One region of the Peribacillus suis genome, then DNA from elsewhere that is predicted to be linked to it. Evidence: riboswitches for the same ligand, from Rfam matches in the RefSeq annotation. Region 1 holds a riboswitch; the other holds the start of a gene.
The links. Region 1 has a riboswitch for thiamine pyrophosphate ahead of tenA (thiaminase II). Riboswitches for the same ligand answer to the same signal wherever they lie in the genome.

Region 1 (6,229 bases):
AATCCAGTTTATGAAGAATTAAAAGCGAAAGCAAAATTGAACCTTTGGTCTGAATCGAATGCACAACTTTACGCTCGACGAAAAATCGAGGTAGAGAGTGTTTTTGGTCATATCAAGGGCAATAGGTCGTTCCGTCGCTTTTCGCTTCGGGGCTTAGCGAAAGTCCAAACGGAGTTTGGCATCGTAGCCATGGCACATAATTTACTGAAGATAGCTGGGTTACGTCAGCTACTTTCAGTAAATTATTATAGAAATAGAAAAACAGGTGGAGAAAAACAACTCGTTTTTCTCCACCTGTTTTATTTTAGGGACTTATTAGACAGCCCCTTTTATCGTTCTTATTTAAAATCATATTTATCTAAGATTCGATTGGTTATAAGCTGATAGCCTTCTTCATTTGGATGAATTTCATCACTGAAGTATGCTTTTTTATCTTTGTTTTCGAATAAATCGTTTGTAGGGATATACTTTAGTCTACTATCCTTGTCCACCATCTTTTGAATCGAATGATTATAATCACTAATATGGTTTTCTAATTTCAAGTCGTCTTTATTGGGGTTATATAACCCTATCACCAAGATATCAGCTTTATTATTTTTCTTTAGAAGCTCAGAAAGAATTTTATCTAAATGTTGTACATACTCTTTCTTTTCATCATTTATCTTTTGATCATTGATTTTTTTTAAGTTTCCACCATTACTGTTAATTAAATCATTGATTCCGATATAGACGATAAATGTGTCAGCCTTATCCAATTTTGTGTTAATCTCAAGATCTTCGAGCTGTTTAATGACACCGTCCGTTTCCTGACCTTTAATACCATAATTCCAGAATTGGACTTTTTCTGAATCGGAATCATTCGTTTTATGTTTCAAGTCATCAATATATCCTTCCCCTTCTTTATCGCCCTTTCCGTAAGTCAAAGAATCTCCAAATGCCATGACTCTTTGATCGTTTTTCGCATCTACTGCCTGAAACGCATAGGCAACTAAACAAATAACAAGTACAATAAAAAATAAGCCAACGATTTTCTTCATTTGTTTTGCTTCTCCTTTTGTATTCACTAGGAAGTATTTTATTTTTAAATACCCAAAAAGAGGACAAGCCTAACATTTGAATAACTTAATAAAAATTAAATTGCATGACGCACCTGTACTGGTGATTGGAATGCCATAATAAATGGATTGGAGCTTAATGATGAAGGAGTTTACAGAATTCAGGGAAGCAGTATTTGAGGATTTGCCTAAAATTATCGAAATTTACAATTCTACAGTACCTTCGAGGATGGTCACTGCGGATACAGAACCAGTTACAGTAGAATCACGGCTCAAATGGTTTGAAGAACATCATATTCTCAAACGGCCATTATATATGATCATACATGATGGAAAAACAGCTGGATGGATGAGTTTTCAATCTTTTTATGGTAGACCCGCATATGATTTTACCGCTGAAATTAGCATCTATATAGATGAGGAGTTCCGTGGGAAAGGAATTGGACAACTTTCAATCCAAAAGGCTATAGAGGTGAGTCCGAAGATAGGGATTAAGACACTTCTTGGATTTATTTTCGCACACAATGTACCAAGTATTAAGCTTTTTTCAAAATTCGGTTTTGAAAAATGGGCTCATTTACCGAAAATAGCAGAACTCGATGGAGTGGAACGCGATTTGGTCATTCTTGGTAAACGTGTCACTACATGACTTCCATTGCAAAAGGCGATTGCCTGGATTTGAATGGTCTGGGATGTACTGATTATTCGCTACAAACTCCCAGGAATTTTATATGTGTGACCGCATTCAATAAAGAATCCAACTCTTGACTTGCTTGAATGGTCACCCTGCTTGTCAAACCATAATTTTTTGCTAACATGATCATTTCTTTTCGTTTTTCTTCAATTTTTTCAACTGCTGTTATGTGAGGAGGCTGCAATATAACCACTTCCTATTTTTCAATTATTTTACATTTTCATCATAACCAAAACACTAGGTTAAATCAACCATTTCACGTGATTTAAATATGTTATTTTACTAGATGAATGTGACAAAATACCTATTAATCTTTTATCTTTTGTACTTTTTATGTCGATTTAAAAGGGAAAAAGCATTTGCCTTTACACAGCAAATGCTTTTTCTCTTTGATTGTTCACTATAGGTTAACTAAGTCATGCACTCTGGAGGTGACTCATTACCTGATTTATCTATAACAATCTTATATTCATCTTCAAGAGCTTTTAATGGAGCATCATAGAGATGCTTTTCATCAGAGGTTTTGTATACACCATTTGATAATAGTTCTTCTATCAACAATGCTCTCCTCTGTTCTTTTTTCTCGAAAAACTCTGCCATATGAATGGCCCCTTTCCTTTTATTCATATTTTCCACATATAATGCCCCTAATCTTATAGGCTTTGCTAAAGCCAAAATATATATACCTGTTGTACGGGATCCTTAAACCCTATTTGACAAAAATAAAAACCCCTTCTAATCCAAGAAGAGGTCGACAGAGGTCCGTTCGTCTCTTCTTATCTTCCAAGCGATTGCTTGTTGGAAGAAGCACAGTTCCCCGATGGGTCTGTTGCCGAGGTTTCATAGGGCCAAGTCCCTCCACCTCTCTGGATAAGAATACAGAATATAAATGATTTTGACATGATTTTATCCCACTTGCAAGGATAAGTCAATTGCATTCAAATAATTTTTAATTTTTATATTATTTTTCCGTGTGCCCTTTTAGCACAAGGTAAGACCATATCCCTATTTTGCTAATAACTATATTTTCCTCCAATTGACCGTGGGTTAGGTATGCTCCATTTGCCAATGGGGATTTTATCCTACTACCCCTTTCACGCCACAAGATACTCATAAAATTCTATTGGATTCAAAGGTTGCATTTTCCTTTTTATCTGATATGATGACAATAATCACATACGAAATACCACTAGGGGAGTCTTCTATAAGACTGAGATGGAATGATGTTCCGGACCCTTTGAACCTGATCCGGGTGATGCCGGCGGAGGAAAGTGGATGATATCGTCGTCGTATATTTGACTTCATCCATCTGCCCCGTTCCGTTTTCAGGAACGGGGTTTTCGTTTAATTGAATAATAAGCTGCTAGGGGAGCCATTAATAGGCTGAGAATCAAACCCTTTGTACCTGATCTGGTCATACCAGCGGAGGAAAGCAGGTTGAAAAAGGGATTCGTACATTCCTAGAACAGCCGCTTTCTATATGAAAGCGGCTGTTCTTCATTTTTGGACACTCCCCTCCTTTGTATGTGAATGAATTATAAGGGGGAAAAATCATGGCGAAAACCCAAATGAAAACTTTCAGTGCTAGACTTCACGAACGTTCAAAAGAAATTTGGAAAAAGAATCATACTCATCCTTTCGTTCAAGCAATTGGAGACGGGACACTATCAGAAAAGAAATTCGCCTATTACTTAAAGCAGGACTATATCTATCTTATGGATTATGCCAAGCTTTTTGCCTTAGGGACCATCAAGGCCACTAACCTTGAGATCATGACCAAATTTGCGAGTATTTTAAATGAGACTCTACAGGTAGAAATGGATTTGCATAGGAGCTACTGCAAGGAGTTCGGAATTAGTTCTGAGGAATTGGAAAATACCGAACCAACTCCGATTACCCTTGCCTATACAGGTTATATGCTCAATGCTGCCCATCATGGAACTTTAGCCGACCTTATTGCCTGCTTACTTCCTTGTGCCTGGGATTACTATGAAATTGGCTCGTTATTAAAAGAACAAAATGGTCCAGCACTAGAAACAAATCGCTATATCGCTTGGATTCAATCGTATGCATCCCCCGAATTCGCAGATGCGCACAAATGGTTGGCCAAGCTGTTAGACGAACTGACGGAAGATATGCCTGAAAAGGAATTGAAAAGATTAGAGAAACACTTTTTAATGACCTCCCGATATGAATATTTATTTTGGGACATGGTTCACAACGAACAGGATTGGCCGCTTTAAATGCTAGACACGGGTAACTTATTACGGAAAATGACGTTGACTAGCTTGTTCACGGCCATCACTACCCTGACTAGCTCATTCGTTTACATCCCTGTTGGTTTTGCGAAGGTGTTTCCTATTCAACATGTAACCAACGTCATGACAGCCGTTATGTTGGGGCCGCTTTTTGCTGTGACCCAGGCCTTTTTAGTATCCCTTATCAGGAACATGACAGGTACAGGTTCCATTTTTGCATTTCCGGGCAGCATGATTGGTGCCCTGCTGGCGGCCTTCCTCTACCAAAAAACAAAAAGGATGGGACACGCCTGCTTGGGAGAAATAGTGGGGACAGGCATTCTCGGATCCATCGCCTGTTATCCGATCGCGCTTTTATTATTGGGAAAAAAAGCGGCACTTTTTGGTTTTCTGCCAGCTTTTCTTCTTAGTTCTTTAACGGGCGCAATTATAGGCTTTCTTTTATTGAAAGTTCTCTTAAAAAATCATTATATGAAGGGGTTTTTTTATGAAAAGGGCACTAACGATCGCCGGATCTGACTCTGGGGGCGGAGCCGGCATCCAAGCTGATTTAAAAACATTTTCGGCCCATCGGGTTTATGGCATGTCTGTTATCACAGCCGTTACGGCACAGAATACCTTGGAAGTTCGATCTATACAGCCCATCGATCTCCCTGTGATCACCGATCAAATTGCGGCCGTATTTGAAGACATTCGTGTCGACGCAGTAAAAATAGGGATGCTTGGATCAAAGGAGACGGTCGAAACCGTCGCCCATTCGCTAAAATTATTTAAACCGGCTATCGTCGTCCTTGATCCTGTCATGATTTCCAAAAGTGGACACCATCTGTTAGATGAGAGGGCCGTTTCGTCGGTAAAAACTGATTTACTTCCACTTGCTACACTTGTCACGCCCAATATACCTGAAGCAGAGGTCCTTACCGGATTCCCGATCCGGACGAAGCAGGACTTTTATAAGGCATGTACCGCTATTCTGGAACTGGGTCCGAAGGCTGTTTTACTGAAAGGAGGACATGCAGCAGGAAATCCAAATGACCTCTTTTATGATGGCAAGGAGTTCTCTTGGATCAAGGGTGAACGCATTCATACGAAAAATACGCATGGAACTGGCTGTACCCTTTCCTCTGCCATTGCATCTAATCTTGCTAATGGACTTCCTTTAGCGACGTCCATTGAACAAGCGAAAATCTATATTTCAGAAGCGATACGAAATAGCTTAGAACTCGGTAAGGGACACGGACCCGTTCACCATTTCCATCAATTTTATAAAAAGGAACGGAGTGATTTCACATGAATACATCCGTTGCAGACTTATTTGGCAGAGTGAGAAAGAAACAACCACTCGTCCACCAAATCACCAACTTTGTTACTGCAAATGATTGTGCCAATGCTACCCTGGCAATTGGTGGTTCTCCCGTTATGACTTCCAATCCAAAAGAAGTGGCGGACATGGTCAAACTGGCACAAGCACTGGTGATTAACTTAGGTACACTGGATGATGTTTCCTTGGAGGCGATGGCGATTGCCGGGAAAACAGCGAACGATTGCCATATACCCGTAATTTTAGATCCTGTGGGCGTCGGTTCCACCCCTTACCGAACAGAGAAAGCGATGGAACTGCTCGATTCAATGACTGTCCAGATTATTCGCGGCAATGCAAGTGAAGTCCATCGGCTAATGGGAGGCGATATCGTAACGCGAGGGGTCGATTCAGGACCGCTTTCCATGAGTAATGCAGAACTATCCCTACGTGCTGCTAGAAAACTGAAGAGTGTTGTCGTCGTGAGTGGAGCCAAGGATGCCGTTAGTGACTCTTCACGTACGTCCATCATCGATAATGGAAACCCTCTTTTAACAAAGGTGACCGGCACCGGCTGTATGTCGACGGCCTTGATTGGGGTCTTCTGCGGAATTACGGAGGATTACTATTCAGCTGCTATCGCAGGAATTTCAACCATGAGCATCTCTGGTGAGCTTGCTGCCAGAACCCTTGAAAAAAATGATGGCACAGGGACATACCGGACACGGATTATCGATGCCATCTCAGGAATGAATGATTCCATATGGAAATACGAGGTGAAAATGCATGAAGAAAGTGCCATTTGATTTGAGCCTTTACTTAGTCACGGAAGAATCATTAGCCGTCGAGGACATGACCACTATCATCACCGAGGCGGTTTCAGGCGGAGTTACGGCCGTCCAACTTAGAGAAAAGCAGGCAT
Region 2 (6,229 bases), 270 kb from region 1:
CCTCCTTGATTTCATTCCCCTTATCAATCCAATATTGCTTCCTTTCCTCTTCTTCTTCCTTTTCCTGCTGTTCTGCTATCAATGGTCCGATGTCTTCTGCATGAAATGATTCAGCCGTTTCGTTCTGTAAGGCCTGAGCCATGATTTTTTGAAAGATGAGTGTACTTCCCTGGCTGCTGTTAGTGGTTAAATAATGTTCTTTATCCGTTTTATCGTAGCCAGCCCATACAGCTCCTACTAAAGAAGGGGTGTATCCCACGAACCATTGATCCTTCACACCTGATATGCCTTCGATCGGGACCTGTGTGGATCCTGTCTTTCCTGCGATTTCATAGCCAGAGACCGCGGCATTTTTAGCCGTTCCATAGTTAACTGTCCCAAGAAGCATCGCATTCATCTTATCGACGACATCCTTCGAAGCCACCTTTGTCTTCTTTTCCTTCCAGGCTGCTATTTCTTTCCCATCCGTGTCTTCTATTTTTATAATGGCATGCGCTTCGTTTCGCTTTCCTTCATTTGCAAACGCCGCATAAGCTCCTGCCATTTGGAGTGGGGACACCCCTTTATCCATCCCGCCTAAGGCTATCGATAGATTTCGGTCATTTTTTTTGTCATAAGGAATCCCAAACCGTTTGAGCGCATCCAGCCCCTTGTCGATTCCAATTTCATTCAGGAGCCAAACGGTTGGTACATTCAAGGAATTCATCACGGCTTCATACATTGGGACCTCCCCTTTATAAGTGCCGCTCAAATTCGATGGTTCATAATTCCCGAACTCCATCTTCTCGTCTTTTAAAGAGTCGGTCATTTCATATCCTTCTTCAATTGCCGGTGTATAAACAGCGAGCGGTTTAATCGACGAACCAGGAGATCTTTTCAGTTGCGTCGCCCGATTATATCCCATGAATTGATGCTCGCCCCTCCCCCCAACAAGTGCCTTAATGCCGCCTGTTTTAGGATGAAGAAGGACCGTCCCACTTTGCACCAATATGTCATTGCTTGTCCCAGAAGGGAAATTGGCATCCTGACTATAGACTGATTCGGCAGCCTGCTGCATCGGTTGATCTAATGTGGTATATATTTTATAGCCCCTAGTGAGTAATTGCTGGAGCTCCAATCCATACATGGTGGAGGCTTCAGATAGGACATGGTCTATATAATAAGGATACTTCCCTTTTAAAGGATCTGTATCTTCACCTAACTGTAGTGATACTTCATCCTTTTTGGCAGAAGCCGCTTCCTCTTCGGTCAAATATCCGTGTTCGGTCATTCTAGACAGTACCAAATCCCGTCGTTTAACCGCCCCTTCTGGATTTTTGTACGGATCAAGCTTGGAAGGCAAGTTAATGACCCCAGCAAGCAAAGCCCCTTCGGCGACGGTTAACTCAGAAACATCTTTTGAAAAATATATGTTCGCTGCCTTTTTGAGTCCCCATGCTCCATGTCCAAAATAAACTTGATTCACATACATTTCCAAAATTTCATCCTTTGTATACGTACGTTCCAATTCTTGAGCGATGAAAAACTCTTCTATCTTTCTTTTCAAGGTCCGATCTGATTCAAGCATGGTGATTTTTACAAGTTGTTGGGTAAGTGTGCTCCCACCTTCAACAACGCTTTTCGCCTTGACATTTTTCACCATCGCACGCATGATCGCTTGATAATCTATGCCATGATGTTCATAAAAACGGTGATCCTCAATGGATACGACCGCTTGAATGAGATGTTCCGGGATCTCCTCTATCGCGACGCCTTCCGATTTATTAGCCGTGACGGTACTGGCTAAGTTCCCATCCTCGTCATAAATCTTGGTCGGTTGCTGAAGTTGATCCTGGAGATTGCTTATATCCACAGTTTGTTTAAAATATATGAACAAACCGGCTCCCACTACGACAATGATTGATATAATTATAAGACCTATTTTCAATAACGCTCTCATTTGTACCCCCATTTTCCCAGATGCGACATGCTCCATTAAAAATATTTTGCCCTTTTTATGAAAGAAAACTCTTGCAATGGCTAAAAGGGAAAACAAATTCCACAACATTTTTCCCCTTATCCTTTTCCATACAAAGTGCCTACAATATTTCTCCCTTTCATGCCTAGTCTTTTCTTTTTCCATACCCTTTACCCACATTTATAAATCAATATACACCTGAAAAAGGCATGAAACCAATAAAAACGGGTATATAACCTATAATGACAAATTATGGGGAGAGATGATCTTAGATGAAACAATTAAAACGTATCGTCGCCGCTTATGATGGAAATGAAGAGAGCAACCGCGCAGTGGAATATGGAGCTTCATTAAAAAAGGCCTTTCCGGAAGCTGAATTGACCATTGTTCAAGTTCTGAATCCAAAAGGTGAAAGCCGCATCATCGAGAGTGCATCCGCTCCTGGGTTCGTACCGGCAGCAGGATTTTATGTCGACCCTTCACAAACGCATCCCGTAACAGAAGTAGAACAACAAAGTCAAATGCACATGAACGATACTCCCACCGTTCATGAAAACAATGTGAGGATGGCTGAAAGCAATATGATGAGGTTGCTCAGTGAATGCCAGGTTAATGGAAATATCGAGATTTTAGAGGGAAATGCCACGGATAGCATATGTGACTATGCAAAGCGGGCGAACGCCGATTTAATCATCGTCGGCAACAGTGCAAAAAGCGGCCTGGAAAAGTTCTTCCTCGGAAGCACCAGCAGTTCCATAGCCAAGCAGGCACCATGCTCGGTATTTATTGCAAAATAATGGAGAAAAGGGCCGGCTCATAATCGAGCCGGCCCTTTTAAAAGGTCTGTCTTTAGATGGCTTTCTTCAACAAGACATTCGAAGCAGCCGAATAGAGCACCATTACCACGATTGCTGATAAAATAAAACTAAACAGCATATATGTCCCATTGTAAATCAAGGAATAGAGGACGACTGGTTGCCCGTCTGGCGCATATTCCCCAAAGAAAACGATACCTGCTGTAAAATGGCAAAGAAACCTCAGGAAGCTCCCCACAAACATGCCACAAACCGCATATATATCCCCTCTTAACCGTTTTCCCCCTTTACGGTTATTCACAAATTTATTCATGAACAACCCGGATAATCCCACGGCGGTAAAAGCAAGGAAATATTCGATAAATCCTTGAAGCGGCGTTGCCAGAAATGCCAAACCAGTGGCAATCTGTAAAAGCCCCAATAGTAAACCGGTGGCCATTCCGCCCTTGATTCCCCAACGATAGGCCATTAAGAATATCGGTACCATGGCAATGGAAATCGATCCCCCCTGTGGCCATATCCTTGCAAAGACAAAACCGGATACTATATCCAGCAGTAATGCCAATGCAGAAAAAATCGCGACCTCTGTCATGAATAATGTTTTATGTTTCATCATCTCTCACCCTTCTCCACGTGCAAAAGTGCCCATGAGTCCCGTGTCGCTTTTTCGGCATGCAAAAAAGCAACACCAGGGCGGTAATGGATGCCCAGTATTGCTATCCAAAACCACATCCCTACGCTAGTACTAACTAACAGGTTCATAGGGTCTGAACTCAACCGTTCACTCTCAGCCATCTTGGCTCCCCTTGTGGAAGTATTTAATTTTTGTTCCTCGGTTAGAATATACTACTAGTTTCTCTAATTGACAAGTAAATAACACTATTATATCCACGAGCGTTTTTCCCTATTACTGGTTATATTTTTTCATCCAGCCAACTTCTTTACATGGCCTCAATACACATGCCATATGCCAAGTTAGATGGATAAAGACGACAATTTTTCTATAGACTCACTAGGGTTCAATTTGATATCTTTATAAAGGTTATTTTGCACGAGGGGGAAAAGACATGGATAAACATTCAATTTCTGCTGAAAAGGGCGCCTATATCAGTATAGCCGCATACATATTCTTGTCGGCCCTCAAATTAACGTTTGGTTACTTTGGAGACTCGAAAGGACTTTGGGCAGATGGTTTAAACAACACGACCGATATCATTGCCTCTGTCGCTGTATTAATAGGCTTAAAAATATCAAGGCGACCACCTGATAATAATCATTCATACGGTCATCTGAGAGCTGAAACCGTAGCTTCTCTGGTTGCCGCCTTCATTATGATCACCGTCGGATTACAGGTCATATACAGCGCCATCGAATCATTCTTTTCGCAGGACGCGACAGTTGTACCAAATATGTTCACAGCTTATGTCGCTTTATTCTCCGCCATCTTCATGTACGGGGTTTATCGTTACAACTTGGCTTTAAGCAAAAAAATAAACAGCGCCTCCATCCATGCTGTCGCACAGGACAACCGTTCTGATGCTCTTGTCAGTATCGGTGCTTTCGTAGGTATTATCGGTACCACAATCGGCATAGACTGGTTGGATGCGGTTGCGGCTTTAGTGGTAGGTCTGATGATCTGCAAAACGGCTTGGGATATTTTCCACGACGCTTCACTTTCCTTGACCGACGGTTTCGATGAACAGCATCTCCAACAAATAGGTCAAACCATCCTGTTGACGGATGGGGTGAAAGACATGAGTGAAATTAAAGCTCGGATGCATGGGAATGAAATTCTGGTTGAAACAACCGTGCATGTCAATCCGCTCTTGACCGTCATCCAAAGTCATGACATTACAGTGAAAGTTGAAGAAAACTTATTAAAGGAACATGACATCAAACATGTCATTGTCCATATCGAACCCTATACATTTCAAAAAAAAGGTACCCGTCAATAATGAACGGTGCCTTTTTTATATGTGTAAACCCCCTATTAATACAATGTTTACCTAATATAAACAAAGCCTTTCCCCTTTTACCAATCATTTACCGCATGAATGAGTATTTAAAGAACGCTTTCAATCTGTTATTATTAAAACCATATATTACATTTTGGAATTATATTCTAATTCATTCATAATTAAGTAAGATAAATTCATTTTCCTACACATGGAGGGCAAAATGGTATTGAATCGAGAAATGACTCTTCACTTCCTATCTTCTCATAAAACTACTATCCTTACCGAATGGAAAGAGCGATTAAAGCATTTATCAGATGGCTATATAGAATATTTTGAAGAAGAAATAGAAAAAATTCTAAATTCACTGATGAAACAACTGAAAAATACAGATACTAACATAGATGATATGCTGAAGGATTTAGGGGAAAAGATTTCAGCCGGCCGGGTTAAACAGCATTTGAATATGGATATGTTCTTTTCCATAACCTCTACCGGAAGATCGATCATCATTGATCAATTTCTCGCTTACGAAGCCATCAAAGGAGAACTATCTGCGGTTATCCACCAAATAAATGCGTACTTCGATAAACTCATTTATTTCGCTTTATCCAGTTATACCGATTTAAAGACGAAGCAGATTGCGGAGCAATATCAGCTGATCAATCCAAATCATAAAGACCGTTTGACCCTTTTAGGCCAGATGACATCAAGTTTTGTCCATGAGTTCCGGAATCCCCTTACTTCCATCATGGGTTTCATTCAATTATTACAAGCCGAACAGCCAGAGATTAAGTATCTGGACATCATTTCAAAGGAATTGGATCAGCTTAATTATCGGATTACACAATTTCTTAACCTTTCCAAGAGGGAAACGGATACTACACAAAATGAAATATTTCCAATCGCCCCCCTGGTAGATGAAGTGATTGAATTCCTATACCCTAGCATCTTGGAAGTAAATGCTACCGTCTCCTGTAATATCGAGGGCGATGCCCAGTTGGCCGGCTCCAAGGAGGAATTCAGGCAAGTATTACTCAATATCATATTGAATGCCCTGGATGTGGTTACGGAAACGCCAAATCCATCCATAGACATTTCCGGTTCGGTCGCATCAGGTTTCTTAACCTTGAATATTTCTAATAACGGTCCAAAGATACCTTCCGAGGTGCTTCCTAGCATCTTTGAACCCTTCATCACAACGAAAAAAAGGGGCACAGGGTTGGGACTATTCGTTTGCAAGGAAATCATCCTGAAGCATCAGGGCACCTTGACTTGTCATTCAACAGACTTCTTAACTACATTCTCCATACGCGTAAAAACAAAATCATAAGTAAAAGTCACCAAATCAAGGGGATGTAGTGTGTAATTTTTGACTGATTCCCTGGTAGTTCCTTATACTATAATTAGGTGACTTGTATAATCGTGATGAATAAATCTAAAGATTGGTAAATAAAAGCTCGAAGACATTCATTTCAAGATCATTCCATCTACTTTTTTTA

Region 2: linked by a shared signal. The riboswitch ahead of thiT (energy-coupled thiamine transporter ThiT) and the one ahead of tenA (thiaminase II) in region 1 are both predicted to bind thiamine pyrophosphate.

Annotation. Positions count from the first base shown of each region.
Region 1 covers NZ_CM182019.1:1,195,647-1,201,875, reverse strand. The annotation lists gene AC503W_RS05960 (IS1182 family transposase) at 1-384, shown strand, start outside; gene AC503W_RS05955 (DUF459 domain-containing protein) at 339-1,037, opposite strand; gene AC503W_RS05950 (GNAT family N-acetyltransferase) at 1,198-1,704, shown strand; gene AC503W_RS05945 (aspartyl-phosphate phosphatase Spo0E family protein) at 1,757-1,933, opposite strand; gene AC503W_RS05940 (Fur-regulated basic protein FbpA) at 2,161-2,424, opposite strand; SAM riboswitch class I at 2,523-2,626, opposite strand; TPP riboswitch at 2,931-3,036, shown strand; TPP riboswitch at 3,105-3,197, shown strand; gene tenA (thiaminase II) at 3,303-3,992, shown strand; gene thiW (energy coupling factor transporter S component ThiW) at 3,993-4,526, shown strand; gene thiD (bifunctional hydroxymethylpyrimidine kinase/phosphomethylpyrimidine kinase) at 4,495-5,301, shown strand; gene thiM (hydroxyethylthiazole kinase) at 5,298-6,113, shown strand; gene thiE (thiamine phosphate synthase) at 6,094-6,229, shown strand, end outside.
Region 2 covers NZ_CM182019.1:928,862-935,090, reverse strand. The annotation lists gene AC503W_RS04585 (transglycosylase domain-containing protein) at 1-1,939, opposite strand, end outside; gene AC503W_RS04580 (universal stress protein) at 2,230-2,754, shown strand; gene thiT (energy-coupled thiamine transporter ThiT) at 2,807-3,388, opposite strand; TPP riboswitch at 3,487-3,589, opposite strand; gene AC503W_RS04570 (cation diffusion facilitator family transporter) at 3,840-4,727, shown strand; gene AC503W_RS04565 (histidine kinase N-terminal domain-containing protein) at 4,951-6,060, shown strand.